DNA from 3 places in the Kosakonia sp. YIM B13571 genome. Region 3 is predicted to be linked to each of the others. Evidence: predicted binding sites of a transcription regulator. Region 3 holds the regulator's gene; each other region holds the start of a gene.
The links. The regulator CRP, encoded in region 3, controls carbon source genes, mostly activating them, when cyclic AMP is high. The targets are predictions, from matches to a motif close to ATGTGANNNNNNTCACAT.
Positions count from the first base shown of each region.

Region 1: a site for CRP is predicted at 2,747-2,764, ahead of deoC (deoxyribose-phosphate aldolase). Genes of this name have one in related genera too.
Region 2: a site for CRP is predicted at 3,855-3,872, ahead of rbsD (D-ribose pyranase). Genes of this name have one in related genera too.

Region 1 covers NZ_JBHZPL010000005.1:102,284-107,569, forward strand. Annotated here, with positions in the region: gene ACFX4O_RS14465 (TatD family hydrolase) at 1-261, shown strand, start outside; gene ACFX4O_RS14470 (YjjW family glycine radical enzyme activase) at 250-1,113, opposite strand; gene ACFX4O_RS14475 (YjjI family glycine radical enzyme) at 1,085-2,635, opposite strand; gene deoC (deoxyribose-phosphate aldolase) at 2,890-3,669, shown strand; gene deoA (thymidine phosphorylase) at 3,743-5,065, shown strand; gene deoB (phosphopentomutase) at 5,117-5,286, shown strand, end outside.
Region 2 covers NZ_JBHZPL010000004.1:498,806-504,091, reverse strand. Annotated here, with positions in the region: gene rbsB (ribose ABC transporter substrate-binding protein RbsB) at 1-841, opposite strand, end outside; gene rbsC (ribose ABC transporter permease) at 868-1,833, opposite strand; gene rbsA (ribose ABC transporter ATP-binding protein RbsA) at 1,839-3,344, opposite strand; gene rbsD (D-ribose pyranase) at 3,352-3,771, opposite strand; gene kup (low affinity potassium transporter Kup) at 3,976-5,286, opposite strand, start outside.
Region 3 covers NZ_JBHZPL010000004.1:25,580-30,865, reverse strand. Annotated here, with positions in the region: gene ACFX4O_RS11730 (aspartate aminotransferase family protein) at 1-1,158, shown strand, start outside; gene ACFX4O_RS11725 (YccS/YhfK family putative transporter) at 1,148-3,226, opposite strand; gene crp (cAMP-activated global transcriptional regulator CRP) at 3,273-3,905, opposite strand; gene ACFX4O_RS11715 (OsmC family protein) at 4,210-4,614, shown strand; gene ACFX4O_RS11710 (phosphoribulokinase) at 4,657-5,286, opposite strand, start outside.

The sequences.
Region 1 (5,286 bases), on a different contig from region 3:
TGCATCGGCGTGGGCGGCACCATTACCTACCCGCGCGCCAGTAAAACCCGTGATGTGATGACACAGTTGCCGCTTTCCGCATTGCTGCTGGAAACGGATGCGCCAGACATGCCGCTCAATGGTTTTCAGGGGCAGCCCAATCGGCCTGAACGGGCCGCGCAGGTGTTCGACACTTTGTGCGAATTGCGCCCGGAAGCGCCGGATATCATTGCACAGGCGCTGCTGGAAAATACGCAGCGGCTCTTTGCTCTACAGATATAACGCCGGGCGCAGCACGGTTTTCACGCCCCGTTCCTCTAGCGCCAGAGCGAGCGGTTCCACATCCTCTGGCGTGGCGCTGCGCCATGTTTGCGCCTCACCGTAAACACCATGGGCATGAAAGGCGTTTAGCCGCACCGGCACCTCGCCGAGTTCATGAATAAAGGCTGCCAGCTCATCGATATGCGCCAGATAATCGCTCTGTTGCGGGATCACCAGCAGGCGCAGCTCCGCTAATCTTTTTTCTGCCGCCAGTAACCGTATGCTGGCTTTCACCTGCCTATTATCCCGCCCGGTAAGAAAACGGTGCCGCTCATTGCCCCAGGCTTTGAGATCGATCATCGCGCCGTCGCAGACCGGTAACAGTTTGTGCCAACCGGTTTCGCTGAGCAGGCCGTTGCTGTCGACCAGGCAATTCAAATGGCGCAGTTGTGCATCGCGTCGCAGCGCGGAGAACAACGCATGCAGGAAGGGCAGTTGCAGCGTCGCTTCGCCGCCGCTGACGGTGATGCCTTCAATAAACAGGGCAACTTTGCGAATCTGCGCCACAAGGTTTTCCACACTCATTTGCTGCGCCATCGGCGTGGCTTGCTGCGGGCACATCCGCAGGCACGTGTCGCACTGCTCACAACGCGCAGCGTTCCATTGTACTTTTCCCCCACTGAATGAGAGCGCTTGTTGCGAGCAGCCCGATACGCAGCCGCCGCAGTGGTTGCAGCGACCGATGGTCCACGGGTTATGGCAGCTTTTACAGCGCATATTGCAGCCCTGTAAAAACAGCGCCAGGCGGCTGCCTGGCCCATCCACACACGAGAAAGGGATGATTTTACTGACGAAAGCGCATCTGCTGTTCATAGCTGACCACGCGGGGTTGTCGCTCCAGAATATGCGTGTTACGCGCCGCCTCTTCACCCAACCAGGTGGTATTGATGCGTGAGCCTTCGGCACGGAATTTCTTGAGATCTGACAGGCGCACCATATAACCGGTGACGCGAACCAGATCGTTTCCCGCCACGTTGGCAGTGAATTCGCGCATGCCAGCTTTAAACGCGCCAAGGCAAAGTTGCACCACCGCTTGCGGGTTACGTTTCACCGTTTCATCAAGGGTCAAAATGTCGCTGATCCCGGCGTGATACCAAGCGTGATGCGGCGCGACGGTGAGCAGATGGGTAATCGGATCCGGTTCATCGCCATAAGGCAGGCGCGCGCCTGGCGTGGTATCGGTATCGGAGCTGATACCCGACTGCGCATGGAGCATGGCCCGCTGTCGCCAGCCGTGTTTTACCGGCGTATTTACCACATAGTTCGCCAGTTGTTCACTGATGCGGTAACCGAGTGCGTTGGCCTGTTCATCTTTGCCGTAACGCGCAGTGAGCCCGGCTTTGTCGCAAAGCGTATTGACCGCTTCGGCCAGCCCATACATGCCGAACATGGGCACAAAACGATCGGCAGAAATCAAGCCTTCCTGCACCAGAAAGCTATGCTCAAAGAAACCGGATTGTTGATACAGAAAATCGCAGCGGGCATCAATAATTGCCATTTGCTGCTGGCAATAGTGTGGCAACTGATGAGTGAAAAAATCCTCCAGCGATGTGCTACGTTCAGCAATTACTTTCAGATTGAGACGTACCAGCGTACTGCCACCGCCGCCCAGCGGCAGAGAGTTGTAGCAGCTCACAATGCCATAGCCGCCTTTTGTGAAAATATTATCATGCACGGGGCCGTTAGCGATGTGCGGTTTACTGCATTCGCAGATATTTTTCACCACCTCCAGCAGCAGATCATCTGGCGTAATATCCGGGTCATAGATAAAGGTTAAGTTTGGCGCAACCTGCTTCAGTTCGGCATCCGCACGCAAAATGGCACGCGTAATGGGGGTGTCGAATGGGCCAATATTGGCATGCATAAAGGCATCTGGCAGCGTCCTGTCGAGATAGCGCCAAAAACGTTTTATGCGGCTATCGATTTCCTGTTGTGTTAGAATTCTAACATATGGTTGTAGCAGGACATCAAGCTGGCCGAGATAAACAGGCATTGATGTCACTGATGGAACATGGTGGTAGAGGATTGTCAGCAACGAGAGAGCATCATCAAGATCCTCCGCCCCTTCCAGCTCCAGCCATGCGGAACCGTTAGCGAGAAATTTGGCGTAATCCGGCAGTACATAACGCGGTTTGTAGGGGGCGTGGCCTTCAAACATATCGCAGATGGCGCCCTCATCAAGTGCCGCGCGGGCCGCTTGTGACAACGCCGGATAGGGCAGGGCGTTTTCCGCTTCCAGCGCCAGGAAGTGGCGCTTTTGTTCTGGCGTGAGCGTTGGGCTGGTAACAATTTGCTGGCAGTGTGACAGCAATGAGGGATCAACAGACGGGGACATCATCGTTCCTCTTATTTCCTTGAGAGATGGGGATGAGTGTACGGAGCCTGCTGTTTGTCGCTTTTGATCCCGTCCCCTGTCAGCACAATCATTACTGATGTGAATTTAAAAGTTTGATCAATGTCCCATTATGGTTTTGCAAACGTGAATTTGGTTTTCATTAACTGTGATGGATGTCGAAGTGTGAAAGTGGGTTGATGTTAAAATACTAACAAACCCGAACAGAAAACCGGCATTATGCCGTCGGAGAGACTATGAGTGATTTAACGGCAAGCAGCCTGCGTGCGCTGAAATTGATGGACCTGACCACCCTGAATGATGATGACACCAACGAGAAAGTCATCGCCCTGTGTCATCAGGCAAAAACCCCGGTGGGCAACACCGCCGCCATCTGTATCTACCCGCGTTTTATCCCGATTGCGCGCAAAACCCTGAACGCGCAAGGTACACCGGATGTGCGTATCGCAACAGTGACCAACTTCCCGCATGGTAACGACGATATCGACATCGCGCTGGCCGAAACGCGTGCTGCCATTGCTTACGGCGCGGATGAAGTTGATGTGGTGTTCCCGTACCGCGCGTTGATCGCCGGTAATGAGCAGGTGGGTTTTGATCTGGTGAAAGCCTGTAAAGAGGCCTGTGCAGCGGCGAACGTGCTGCTGAAAGTAATCATTGAAACCGGTGAGCTGAAAACGGAAGCGCTGATCCGTAAAGCCTCTGAAATCGCCATTAAAGCCGGCGCAGATTTTATCAAAACCTCAACCGGCAAAGTGCCAGTAAACGCAACCCCGGAAAGCGCGCGTATCATGCTGGAAGTGATTCGCGATATGGGCGTTGAGAAAACCGTCGGTTTCAAACCGGCGGGTGGCGTACGTAGCGCGGAAGATGCGCAGCAGTACCTGGCGATTGCCGATGACCTGTTTGGTGCCGATTGGGCCGATGCCCGTCATTACCGTTTTGGCGCCTCCAGCCTGCTGGCAAGCCTGCTGAAAGCGTTGGGCCACGGCGACGGTAAGAGCGCAAGCAGCTATTAATTTGTCATTGCCGGGCGGTGCATCGCTGCCCGGCGTCAATGGATTTTCCGGCTTTATTCCTCAGGGGGTTACCTTGTTTCTCGCTCAAGAAATTATTCGAAAAAAACGCGATGGTCTCGCGCTGAGTGATGAAGAAATCCGTTTCTTTATCAACGGAATACGCGATAACACCGTCTCTGAAGGGCAGATTGCAGCCCTGGCAATGACCATTTTTTTCCACGATATGACGATGCCGGAGCGCGTTTCGCTGACCATGGCGATGCGAGATTCGGGCACCGTTCTGGACTGGAAACCGCTCGATCTTAACGGCCCGGTGGTGGATAAACACTCGACCGGCGGCGTGGGCGATGTCACCTCGTTGATGCTCGGCCCGATGGTAGCGGCCTGCGGCGGGTATATTCCGATGATTTCCGGGCGCGGTCTTGGCCATACTGGCGGCACGCTCGACAAACTGGAGGCGATCCCGGGGTTTGATATCTTCCCGGAAGATAACCGCTTTCGCGAGATTATTAAGGATGTCGGTGTGGCGATTATCGGCCAGACCAATTCGCTGGCTCCAGCGGATAAACGTTTCTACGCCACGCGCGATATCACCGCGACGGTGGACTCCATTCCGCTAATTACGGCATCGATCCTCGCCAAAAAACTGGCGGAAGGCCTCGATGCGCTGGTAATGGATGTCAAGGTGGGCAGCGGTGCATTTATGCCGACTTACGCCCTTTCTGAACAACTGGCGGAAGCGATTGTTGGTGTTGCCAACGGCGCCGGCGTGCGAACTACCGCACTGCTGACCGATATGAACCAGGTACTGGCTTCTAGTGCGGGTAACGCGGTGGAAGTGCGTGAAGCGGTGCAGTTCCTGACCGGTGAATACCGCAATCCGCGCTTGTTTGACGTCACCATGGCGCTGTGCGTGGAGATGTTGATTTCCGGCAAACTGGCAAAAGATGACGCCGAAGCGCGGGCGAAGCTGCAAGCGGTGCTGGATAACGGTAAAGCGGCAGAGGTCTTTGGGCGCATGGTTGCGGCACAAAAAGGGCCGAGCGATTTCGTGGAAAACTACACGAAATACCTGCCAACGGCGACGCTCAGCAAAGCTGTATATGCCGATGATGAAGGGTTTATCACGGCGATGGATACTCGCGCGCTGGGCATGGCGGTCGTTTCGATGGGCGGCGGCCGTCGCCAGGCGTCGGACAATATTGATTACAGCGTGGGCTTTACCGATATGGTGCGTCTGGGTGAACGCGTTGATGGCCAGCGCCCGCTGGCGGTGATCCACGCCAAAGACGAAGCCAGCTGGCAAGAGGCTGCGCAGGCGGTGAAAGCGGCCATTGCGATGGGCGACAGCGCACCAAAAGAGACACCGACGGTCTATCGCCGCATTACTGAATAGCGGTATACTGATCCGATCGCTTTTTTACAAAGCACAAGGTACGGAGAACATATGAAACGTGCATTTATTATGGTGCTGGACTCTTTCGGCATCGGTGCGACCGAAGACGCGGAGCGCTTTGGTGACGTGGGTTCCGATACCCTCGGTCACATCGCTGAAGTTTGCGCGAAAGGTGAAGCCGACACCGGGCGCAAAGGCCCGCTGAATTTACCCAATCTGAC
Region 2 (5,286 bases), 470 kb from region 3:
TTTCACCCTTCAACACTTTGTCTGCGGTATCCACGCCTTTCGCGCCGATCTGCTCCGGCAACTGAGCGATAGTTGCAGCCAGTTTACCGTCGTTAACCGCTTTCACGCCGTCTGGCGTACCGTCAAAACCCACGACCATCACGTCGGATTTACCGGCAGTTTGCAGCGCGCGCAGCGCACCCAGCGCCATTTCATCGTTCTGCGCGAAAACAGCCTGCACATCCGGATGCGCAGTCAGCAGGTTCTGCATCACGTTCAGGCCCTTAGTGCGGTCGAAATCAGCCGGCTGGCTGGCCAGCACGTTAAATTTGTGTGCAGCAACCGCCTGCTGGAAACCTTCGCCACGTTCACGCGCAGCGGAAGTCCCGGCAATACCTGCCAGTTCGATAACTTTCGCTCCTTCGCCCGCTTTTCTGGCAATGTAATCCCCGGCAATTTTACCGCCGAGCACGTTATCAGAAGCGATATGGCTCACCACTTCGCCGCTGGAAGCCACACGGTCAAGGGTGATTACCGGGATTTTCGCCTGGTTTGCCATTTTCACAGCGTTACCAACTGCGTCGGAATCGGTCGGGTTGATCAGCAGCAATTTGGTGCCGCGCACGGTCAGGTCCTGCACGTTCGCCAGCTCTTTCGCCGGGTTGTTTTGCGAGTCCAGTACCACCAGGTCATAACCCAGTTTGTCCGCTTCTTTCTGCGCGCCATCCTTCAGAGAAACGAAGAACGGGTTGTTCAGCGTGGAAATCACCAGAGCAATAGAGTCTTTCGCCATCGCGTTCGCGCTTACGGTGGCGCTCAGTGCAACAGCAGAAACCAGAGTGGCCAGTTTTTTCATGTTCATTTTCATGAGTCCTGTTGTGTAGGTAATTACTGCTTTTTGTTGTCTACCAGCACCGCGAGCAGAATAACCACTGCTTTAACGATCATCTGGTAATAGGAGGAAACGCTCAACAAATTCAATCCATTATTGAGGAAGCCAAGGATCAGCGCGCCGATTAATGTGCCGACAATACGCCCTTTGCCACCTGCGAGACTGGTCCCACCCAAAACAACCGCAGCGATAGCATCCAGCTCATAACCTGCTCCCGCAGTAGGTTGCGCCGAGGAAAGACGCGCCACTTCAATAATGCCTGCCAGCGAAGCCAGAAGGCCGCACAGGGAGTAAACGATAACTTTGACTTTATCAACGCTGATACCGGACAAGCGCGTTGCCGCTTCGTTACCGCCTAACGCATAGATATAGCGGCCCAAACGGGTGTGATGCAACAGATACCACGCAGCGATAAAGACGACGACCATCAGCCACACCGGCGTCGGAATGCCGAACGGGCGACCAATACCGAACCAGCCAAACACATCCGCGTTATCAGTAAAACCCGTATTCACCGGGCTACCGTTGGTATAAACCAGCGTCACGCCGCGCAGCAGCAACATCATCACCAGCGTGGCGATAAACGCCTGCACGCGGCCTTTCGCGACAATCGTACCGGTCAGTGCGCCAACAGCCGCGCCAAGCGCCAGTGCACCGACAACCGCCACCAACGCGTTAACTTCCATTCCCACCAGCGAGGCGGCAACTGCGCCGGTGAGCGCTAACAGAGAACCGACGGACAGATCGATTCCCGAAGTCAAAATCACAAGCGTCATACCGACCGCCATAATGGCGTTTACTGAGGTCTGTTGCAGGATGTTTAACAGGTTATTGACGGTAAAAAAGTTCGGGCTCATGGTCGAAACAATCGCAATCAGCACCAGCAGGGCAATCAACGATTTTTGTTCCATCAACCATGCTTTGGTGAAATAACGGCGACCAGAAACAGCCTGGGTAGTCATCTTTTTTACTCCTGATTCACACGATTAAGCTTGCCCACAGCGGCAGCCATCAACACTTCCTGAGTGGCCTGCTCGCGCGTGAATTCCCCGCCGAGATGCCCTTCATGCATCACCATTATGCGATCGCTCATGCCCAACACTTCCGGCATTTCGGAGGAGACAAGAATGATGCTCAGGCCATCGGCCTTAAACTGGTTAATTAACTGATAAATCTCTTTCTTCGCCCCAACGTCGACACCACGCGTCGGCTCGTCGAGGATCAGCACTTTCGGCCGGGTCATCAGACCGCGCGCAATCGCCACTTTTTGCTGGTTCCCGCCGGAGAGCAAACCGATTGCCTGCTCCATTGAGGGCGTTTTCACATTAAACAGACGAATAAAATCACTTACCGCCTGCTGCTCATCTTTGTGTTTCAGCGTACCGCCCGCATGGCTGAAGTAACGCAGCGCGGTCAGCGACATGTTCTCTTTAACCGACATACCGAGCACCAGCCCGTCGCGCTTGCGGTCTTCTGAAATGTAAACAATACCGTTTGCCAGACCGTCCTGCGGTGAGCGGGTGATCACTTCATGGCCGTCGAGCGTCACATAGCCGCTGGTGCGCGGCAGTGCGCCATACAGCACCTTCATCAGCTCGGTACGTCCCGCGCCCATCAGCCCGGCGACGCCAAGGATCTCGCCTTTACGCAGCGTAAAACTGACATTTTCCACGCCCGGCCCGCACAGGTTATCGACGGTAAGACGAATTTCGCCCGGCGTTTTATCCAGCCGCGGATATTGATCTTCCAGCTTGCGGCCAACCATCATCTCGATCAGCGAATCTTCGGTTAGCGTGGCCACTTCGCGCTCGGCAATAAATTGCCCGTCACGGAAGACGGTCACGTCATCGCAAATCTCGAAGATCTCTTTCATGCGGTGAGAAATATAGACGATGCCGCGCCCCTGCGATTTCAGCTCGCGGATGACGCGGAACAGCGATTCGGTTTCGGTATCGGTCAGGGCATCGGTTGGCTCATCCATAATGATGACCTGCGATTCGTAGCTCATCACTTTAGCGATTTCGACCATCTGCTGATCGCCAATCGAGAGTTCACCGACCAGCCGCTCGCTTTTAAAGCGCAGATTCAGCTTAGCCAGCAGTTTGTCGGCTTCGGCAAACATCTTTTTCCAGTCGATTTTGCCAAAGCGATTCACAAACTCACGACCGAGGAAGATGTTCTCGGCAATGGTGAGCTGCGGGATCAGGTTCAGTTCCTGGTGGATGATGCCAATACCGGCTTCCTGGGAGGATTTCGGCCCGGTGAACGTGGTTTCTTTGCCCAACCACAGCAGCGAACCGGCATCACGGGTGTAGATGCCCGTCAGCACTTTCATCATCGTTGATTTGCCGGCACCGTTTTCACCAACCAACGCCATCACGCGGCCAGAGTAAACATTAAGCGCCGCGCCGGAGAGGGCTTTTACGCCGGGAAAGGCTTTGTCGATGCCTTTGAGTTGCAATAACGCGTCCATGATGGCCTCAGAAGGTCACGCCAGCACAGAGAATGATATTCGCAAACGGGGAACACTCCCCGCTGCGAATCACCGCATGACTGTCCGCGGTGTGTTTTTTAAATTGCTCGTGCGTAACGTACCGCACTTCGATGCTATTTCCCTGGTGTTGTTGCAGCTGCTCAATATGCTTGAGCAACGTTTCATGGAGCTGCGGATTATGCTGCTTAATCTCCGAGGCGATAATCGCGGACTCAACCTGCATTTCCGTCGTCACCACTTCCAGTACTTGCATAAAGGAAGGCACGCCCTGAGTTAATGCCATATCAATACGTTGCGTGTTACGCGGCACCGGCAACCCGGCATCACACACCACCAGCGAATCAGTATGACCAAGACGAGAGATGACTGACGAGATGTCAGCGTTCAGCACACGACCTTTTTTCATTTTTTACGCTCCATCAGCGAAACGTTTCGCTGTATGCAGTGTAGTACGAAGAATGTGCAGAAAACCATCCTGACTTTATAGAAGTGTGATCGATATCGAAACGTTTCGCTTGCCGAAATGATGAAAAAAACAGCTTTACTTATTTAAGTGAAATCATCAGCAATTAATAGCAAAAACCCCTCTTAAAGAGGGGTTTCATCAGAACTAAATTTCGACCTGCGTTCCCAGTTCTATCACTCGGTTTGGCGGGATCTCAAACTGATCTGGCGCGCGCAGCGCGTTACGTTGCAATACCAGATAGAGTTTGCCGCGCAGGCGCAGATACCAAGGCCGTTTGCCCACAATCAACGACTCATGCGACATAAAGAACGAGGTCTCCATCATGCGGCAGTTCAACCCTTCCAGCCCGCAACGGTGGAACACTTCTTCCACATTTGGCGTTTCACGCCAGCCGTAGCTTGCCACCACACGCCAGAAGGTCGGCGACAATTGCTCAATCTGCACGCGGCGCACATTGTGCACATAAGGCGCATCTTCAGTACGCAGCGTCAGCAGGATCACGCGCTCATGCAGCACCTTGTTGTGCTTCAGGTTATGCATCATGGCAAACGGGATAACATTCAGCGCACGCGACATATACACCGCTGTGCCCGGTACGCGCACCGGCGGCGATTTCTCCAGCGAAGCAATCATTGCCTCCAGAGAGTTACCGTGTTCATGCATACGGCGCAGCAGGCGGAAACGCTCGCTCTTCCAGGTGGTCATCACCAGGAACATCACCAGCCCAAGGGTTAATGGTAACCAACCACCGGAGACGATTTTGTCGAGGTTCGCCGAGAACAACGGCACATCGATAGAAAGGAATAGGAGCAGAAGCAGTCCCACCAGCACTTTGTTCCAGTGCCAGTTTTTGCGCGCCACCGTGGTGGAGAGAATCGAGGTCAGCACCATGGTGCCCGTTACGGCGATCCCGTACGCTGCCGCCAGGTTACTCGAGTGTTCGAAGCTGACAATAACCAGCACCACCGCAAAGTAGAGCAGCCAGTTAATGAACGGGATATAGATCTGCCCGGATTCCATCTCCGAGGTATGGATGATGCGCATCGGCGCCAGATACCCCAGACGCACGGCCTGGCGCGTCAGTGAGAACACGCCGGAAATCACCGCCTGCGAGGCGATAACCGTCGCCAGCGTGGAAATAATCAGCATCGGGATCAGCGCCCATTCCGGCGCGAGCAGGAAAAAGGGGTTCTTAATCGCTTCCGGCGTTTTCAGCAGCAGCGCGCCCTGGCCAAAGTAGTTCAGCACCAGCGACGGTAGCACGACAATAAACCACGCCACGCGGATCGGCAGCTTACCGAAGTGGCCCATATCCGCATACAGCGCCTCCACCCCGGTAATGGACAGCACTACCGCGCCCAGCGCCACAAAAGAGATAGCCTTATATTGCAGGAAGAAGTTCACCGCCCACATTGGGTTTAGCGCTTGCAACACTTCAGGGTTCGCAATAATGCT
Region 3 (5,286 bases):
GCACCGGCCGAGTTTATCCCGGTAAAGGGTAAAGGCAGCCGAGTGTGGGATCAGCAGGGTAAAGAGTACGTTGATTTTGCAGGTGGAATTGCGGTTACTGCGTTAGGACACTGTCATCCGGCGCTGGTGGAGACGCTGAAAACGCAGGGCGAGACCCTGTGGCACACCAGCAATGTTTTTACCAACGAGCCTGCTCTGCGCCTGGCGCGTAAACTCATCGACGCCACGTTTGCCGAGCGCGTGGTGTTTATGAACTCCGGTACTGAGGCCAACGAAACGGCATTCAAGCTGGCGCGTTTTTATGCATCTACGCGTCACAGCCCATATAAAACAAAAATCATCGCGTTCCATAATGCTTTCCACGGGCGTTCGCTGTTTACCGTAAGCGTGGGCGGCCAACCGAAGTATTCCGATGGCTTTGGCCCGAAACCGGCAGACATTATTCATGTGCCGTTTAACGATCTGCACGCGGTGAAAGCGGTGATGGACGATCACACCTGCGCGGTAGTGGTAGAGCCTATTCAGGGTGAAGGCGGCGTTACTGCCGCCACGCCGGATTTCCTGAAAGGTTTGCGCGAGCTGTGCGATCAGCACAACGCACTGCTGGTATTTGACGAAGTGCAGTGCGGCATGGGCCGCAGCGGAGAGTTGTTTGCTTATATGCATTATGGCGTGACGCCGGATATTCTGACCAGCGCCAAAGCGCTCGGCGGTGGTTTCCCTATCAGCGCGATGCTGACCACGCATGAGATTGCCAGTGTCTTCCACGCCGGTTCACACGGTTCCACCTACGGTGGCAACCCGCTGGCCTGCGCCGTCGCCGGGACCGCATTCGATATTATCAACACGCCGGACGTGCTCAGTGGCGTGAATGAAAAACGTCAGTTGTTCGTTAAGCATTTACAGCAAATCGGCGAGAAATTTGACCTGTTTAGCGACATTCGCGGCATGGGGCTGCTCATTGGTGCTGAGCTTAAACCGCAATATAAAGGCCGCGCGCGCGATTTCCTCTACGCCGCCGCCGATGCGGGTGTAATGGTGCTGAACGCCGGCCCGGACGTCATGCGCTTTGTCCCCTCGCTGGTTATTGACGCGCAGGATATTGAAGAAGGGATGAACCGCTTCGCGGATGCGGTGGCGAAAGTGGTCAACGGTTAAGGCGGCGATTTAGCCAAATGCCGTGATGCGGGCGCTGACGCCATGCTACCGACGAAATGGTGTGCATGGTGTTCAGATGCCCGATAATCCGTTGTAAATGCTGCTCCAGCGTGCTCATTGGCCCGTGCGTTAACGTTTCCGGGGCTTCGAGGATATTCACATCGCCGGATTCTCCCGGCCCGTCATACTCCAGCCGCTGTTGGCAGCGCTGCAGGGCAATTTCGCAGGATTGCAAATAACGTTGCGCCAGTTCCGGCGTCAACATCGTATGTTCGCGCGCCAGTGTCGTCATCGCATTGATATGCTCAACGATAAATTGGCTGTGCGTTACCCACAGTTTCATATCTTCCAGATAACGCGTATTAAATCCCGGTTCCTGCATGGCCTGGTTTAGCGAGTTAAACAGGGCGTTATGCGCCTGGTTTACGCGCATACGTTGCCAGGCAAGCGGTGTTGGCTCTGGGTTATCGCTTAGGATCAGGCGAATCGCTTCCTGATCCGTTTCCAGCGCATCATGCGCATTCTGACGCAGCAAGCCACTTTGCCACTGCGGCCACAGCCAGACCATGCCGCCGAAGGCAATCAGGCAACCAATCAACGTATCAATAAGCCGGGCGACGATAAACTCCTCACCATTTAGCGTCAGCAACTGCAAGGTGTAGACGGCGGTAATGGTAAAACCCACCATCGCCCAGCCGTAGTTTTTCCGAATAATGAGATAACTGACCAGCGTAATCATCAGCATCGCGGCCAGCGTAAAACCGAGCGGAACATGAAAGTGCAGCGTTGCCCCCGCAATTACCAGCCCCGCAAGGGTTCCCGCCGCCCGGTGGACAATGCGAACGCGCGTTGCGCCATAACCGTTTTGCGTGACAAACATCACCGTCATCATGATCCAGTAGGGTTTCGGTAAATGCAGGGCGCTGCCCATCAGGCTGGCGATGCTGAGCATTACGCTTATCCGCGCGGCATTACGCAGCGCTGCGGATTTCAGTGATAAATAACTTTTCAGGGCTGGCAAAAGGGGTAAGCGCCGCTGCTTTTCCGCCATCAGATCGCGGGCATAGAGCGGGCGCTGAGTGCGCAAGACGCGAGCGATACGGCTAAAATGCCAGGCGCAGAATTGCCCGACCGGGTTATCCGGGTGCTGGCGGGCGATTTTTTCCAGCGCGCCGATCTGCTTATCCATGTTGAAGCGAGTAGGGTAGCGATGGTAGAGAATGTCATCAGCCAGGATGCGCAAGCGAGCGGCGACCGTCTGCGCATTCCAGCGGATCACCTGCTCGGCGTGGGTTTGTTCCACCAGTTTTTGCACTTCTTCCGGCTGGTGCAAACTCACCGAAATGTGCTCTTGTAGATCCAGCGCTACCTGGAAAACCCGCAGTAGCCGTTTGTAATCGTTGTGCTTATTGGCGGCCAGCATATGCAGCTGTTGATAGCTCTGGCTTATCATATCCACCGCCTTTTGCTGGCGGGCGAGCAACGGCGGCAGCGCTTTTTCCGGGTCGGCGTGCTGCGTCAGCAGGCTGTATTTCGCCTCGCAGTAATCCGCCAGTTGCCGGTAGAGCAGGCTGAGAGATTCGCGCAGTGGTTGCTCTCGCCACATCCAGAACCAGAACCAGTTGAACAGCCCGTACCACAGCGTGCCCAGCGCATAGATAAGCAGCGGCTCCCATACCGGCATATTACCGGCAAGGCTGAGCGTAAAGATGGCGGCAATGAGCGAAGCCGGGAGCAGGCGACCGTGCAGCGCGCTAATTTCGGCGGTCACGCCTAAAACCAGCGTCAGCCCAGTGAGGATCAACGGCAATGGAAGATCTTTCGCCAGCAATAATTGAACCGCCAGGCTGCTGCCAGCAAACAAGCTTCCGCCAATGATCAGGCGCTTGAAAAAACGTTTATGTGGCGTATCAAGCCCGGCGATGTTGCAGCAGGCGGGAACGAGGGAAAACAGCAGACCTTGTTGCAGATGGCCGGTAACCAGACCAATGGCCACAGGCAAACATAACACCAGCGTCTGTCGCAGTGCGTAGTTGATTTCGGGATGATAAATCAGCCTGCGCCACATGAGGGAAGAAAAACGACGCAGCGCGTAAGCTGCGCCGTTTTACAGATTAACGCGTTCCGTATACGACGATGGTTTTACCGTGGGCGGAGATCAGATTCTGATCTTCGAGCATTTTGAGAATGCGGCCCACTGTTTCACGGGAACAACCGACGATCTGACCAATTTCCTGGCGAGTAATTTTAATTTGCATGCCGTCCGGGTGGGTCATTGCGTCTGGCTGTTTCGCCAGATTTAATAGCGTTTGCGCGATACGGCCGGTTACGTCAAGGAAGGCAAGGTTGCCCACTTTTTCTGAAGTGACCTGCAGGCGACGCGCCATTTGTGAGGAAAGACGCATCAGGATATCCGGGTTAACCTGGATTAACTGACGGAATTTTTTGTAGGAGATTTCAGCCACTTCACAAGCAGTTTTAGCGCGTACCCATGCACTGCGCTCCTGACCCTCTTCGAACAGGCCCAGTTCACCGATAAAATCTCCCTGGTTCAGGTAAGAGAGGATCATCTCTTTACCTTCTTCATCCTTGATCAGCACTGCCACTGAGCCTTTAACGATGTAATACAGCGTTTCCGCTTTTTCACCCTGGTGAATCAGCGTGCTCTTCGACGGGTACTTATGAATGTGGCAATGAGACAAGAACCATTCAAGCGTCGGGTCTGTTTGTGGTTTGCCAAGCACCATGCGCGATTATCCTCTGTTATAAGCTGTCTCAGACACAGGATGAGCCCCTACGTCTGGGGTTGCAATCTAAGCTTCCCGCATCCTGGGAAGCGGACCGTCAGCGTCATCTGCGGTCTCTAAAGTATGATGTCATGCATACATGCGTAACATCCATTTATCTCTGTAGCATCCAGAGTGTTTTAGCATAGCTTTTACCGCCTGTCTCCTGGTGTCTCGCTTCAGCATGACGCAGGTCGCCTTCCGTTGCGAGTTTTGTTATGTACGCGTAATCTGTAAAGAAAATTGCCACTCCGGAGTGAAGAAAATGCAGGCACGTGTGAAATGGGTTGAAGGGTTAACGTTCCTTGGTGAGTCCGCATCGGGTCACCAAATCCTGATGGACGGCAACTCCGGCGACAAAGCGCCAAGCCCGATGGAAATGGTGCTGATGGCGGCGGGCGGATGCAGTGCCATCGATGTGGTTTCTATTTTGCAAAAAGGGCGTCATGACGTGACCGACTGCGAAGTGAAGCTGACCTCAGAGCGTCGCGAAGAAGCGCCGCGCCTGTTTACCCACATCAATTTGCACTTTATCGTCACCGGAAAAGATCTGAAGGATGCGGCGGTTTCCCGCGCGGTGGATTTATCCGCGGAGAAGTATTGCTCCGTGGCCTTGATGCTCGAAAAAGCGGTGAACATCACCCACTCTTACGAAGTTATCGAAGCCTGATGCGAAAAGCCCGGCGGCGCGTTGCTTACCGGGCTTTCTACATTATTTGATCTTTTTGCCTTCCATCAGCCGTTGCACCAGCGGCGTCATAATCAACTCCATCGCCAGCCCCATTTTCCCGCCAGGCACCACCAGCGTATCCATATGCGAGATAAACGAGCCTTGCAGCATCGCCAGTAACCACGGGTAATCAATCCCTTCCAGATTACGGAAGTGGATCACCACAAAACTCTCGTCAAGCGAGGGAATGCCTTTCGCCGCAAAGGGATTGGAGGTATCCACCGTTGGCACGCGCTGGAAGTTGATGTGCGTACGGGAAAACTGCGGCGTAATAAAATTGATGTAATCCTCCATCGAGCGCACGACAGAATCCATCACCGCTTCACGCGAATGCCCGCGCTCGCTGGTATCGCGGACAAGCTTTTGAATCCATTCCAGATTGACGATCGGCACTACGCCCACCAGCAAATCCACATGCTTTGCGACATCGTTTTGCGGGGTCACTACACCGCCGTGCAGACCTTCATAAAACAGCACATCGGTCGGCTCAGGCAGCGGTTGCCAGGGTGTAAACGTGCCCGGTACCTGGTTCCAGGGAACGGCTTCATCGTAGGTGTGCAGGTATTTGCGCGCCTGGCCTTTGCCAGTTTGACCATATTCGCTAAACGTCTG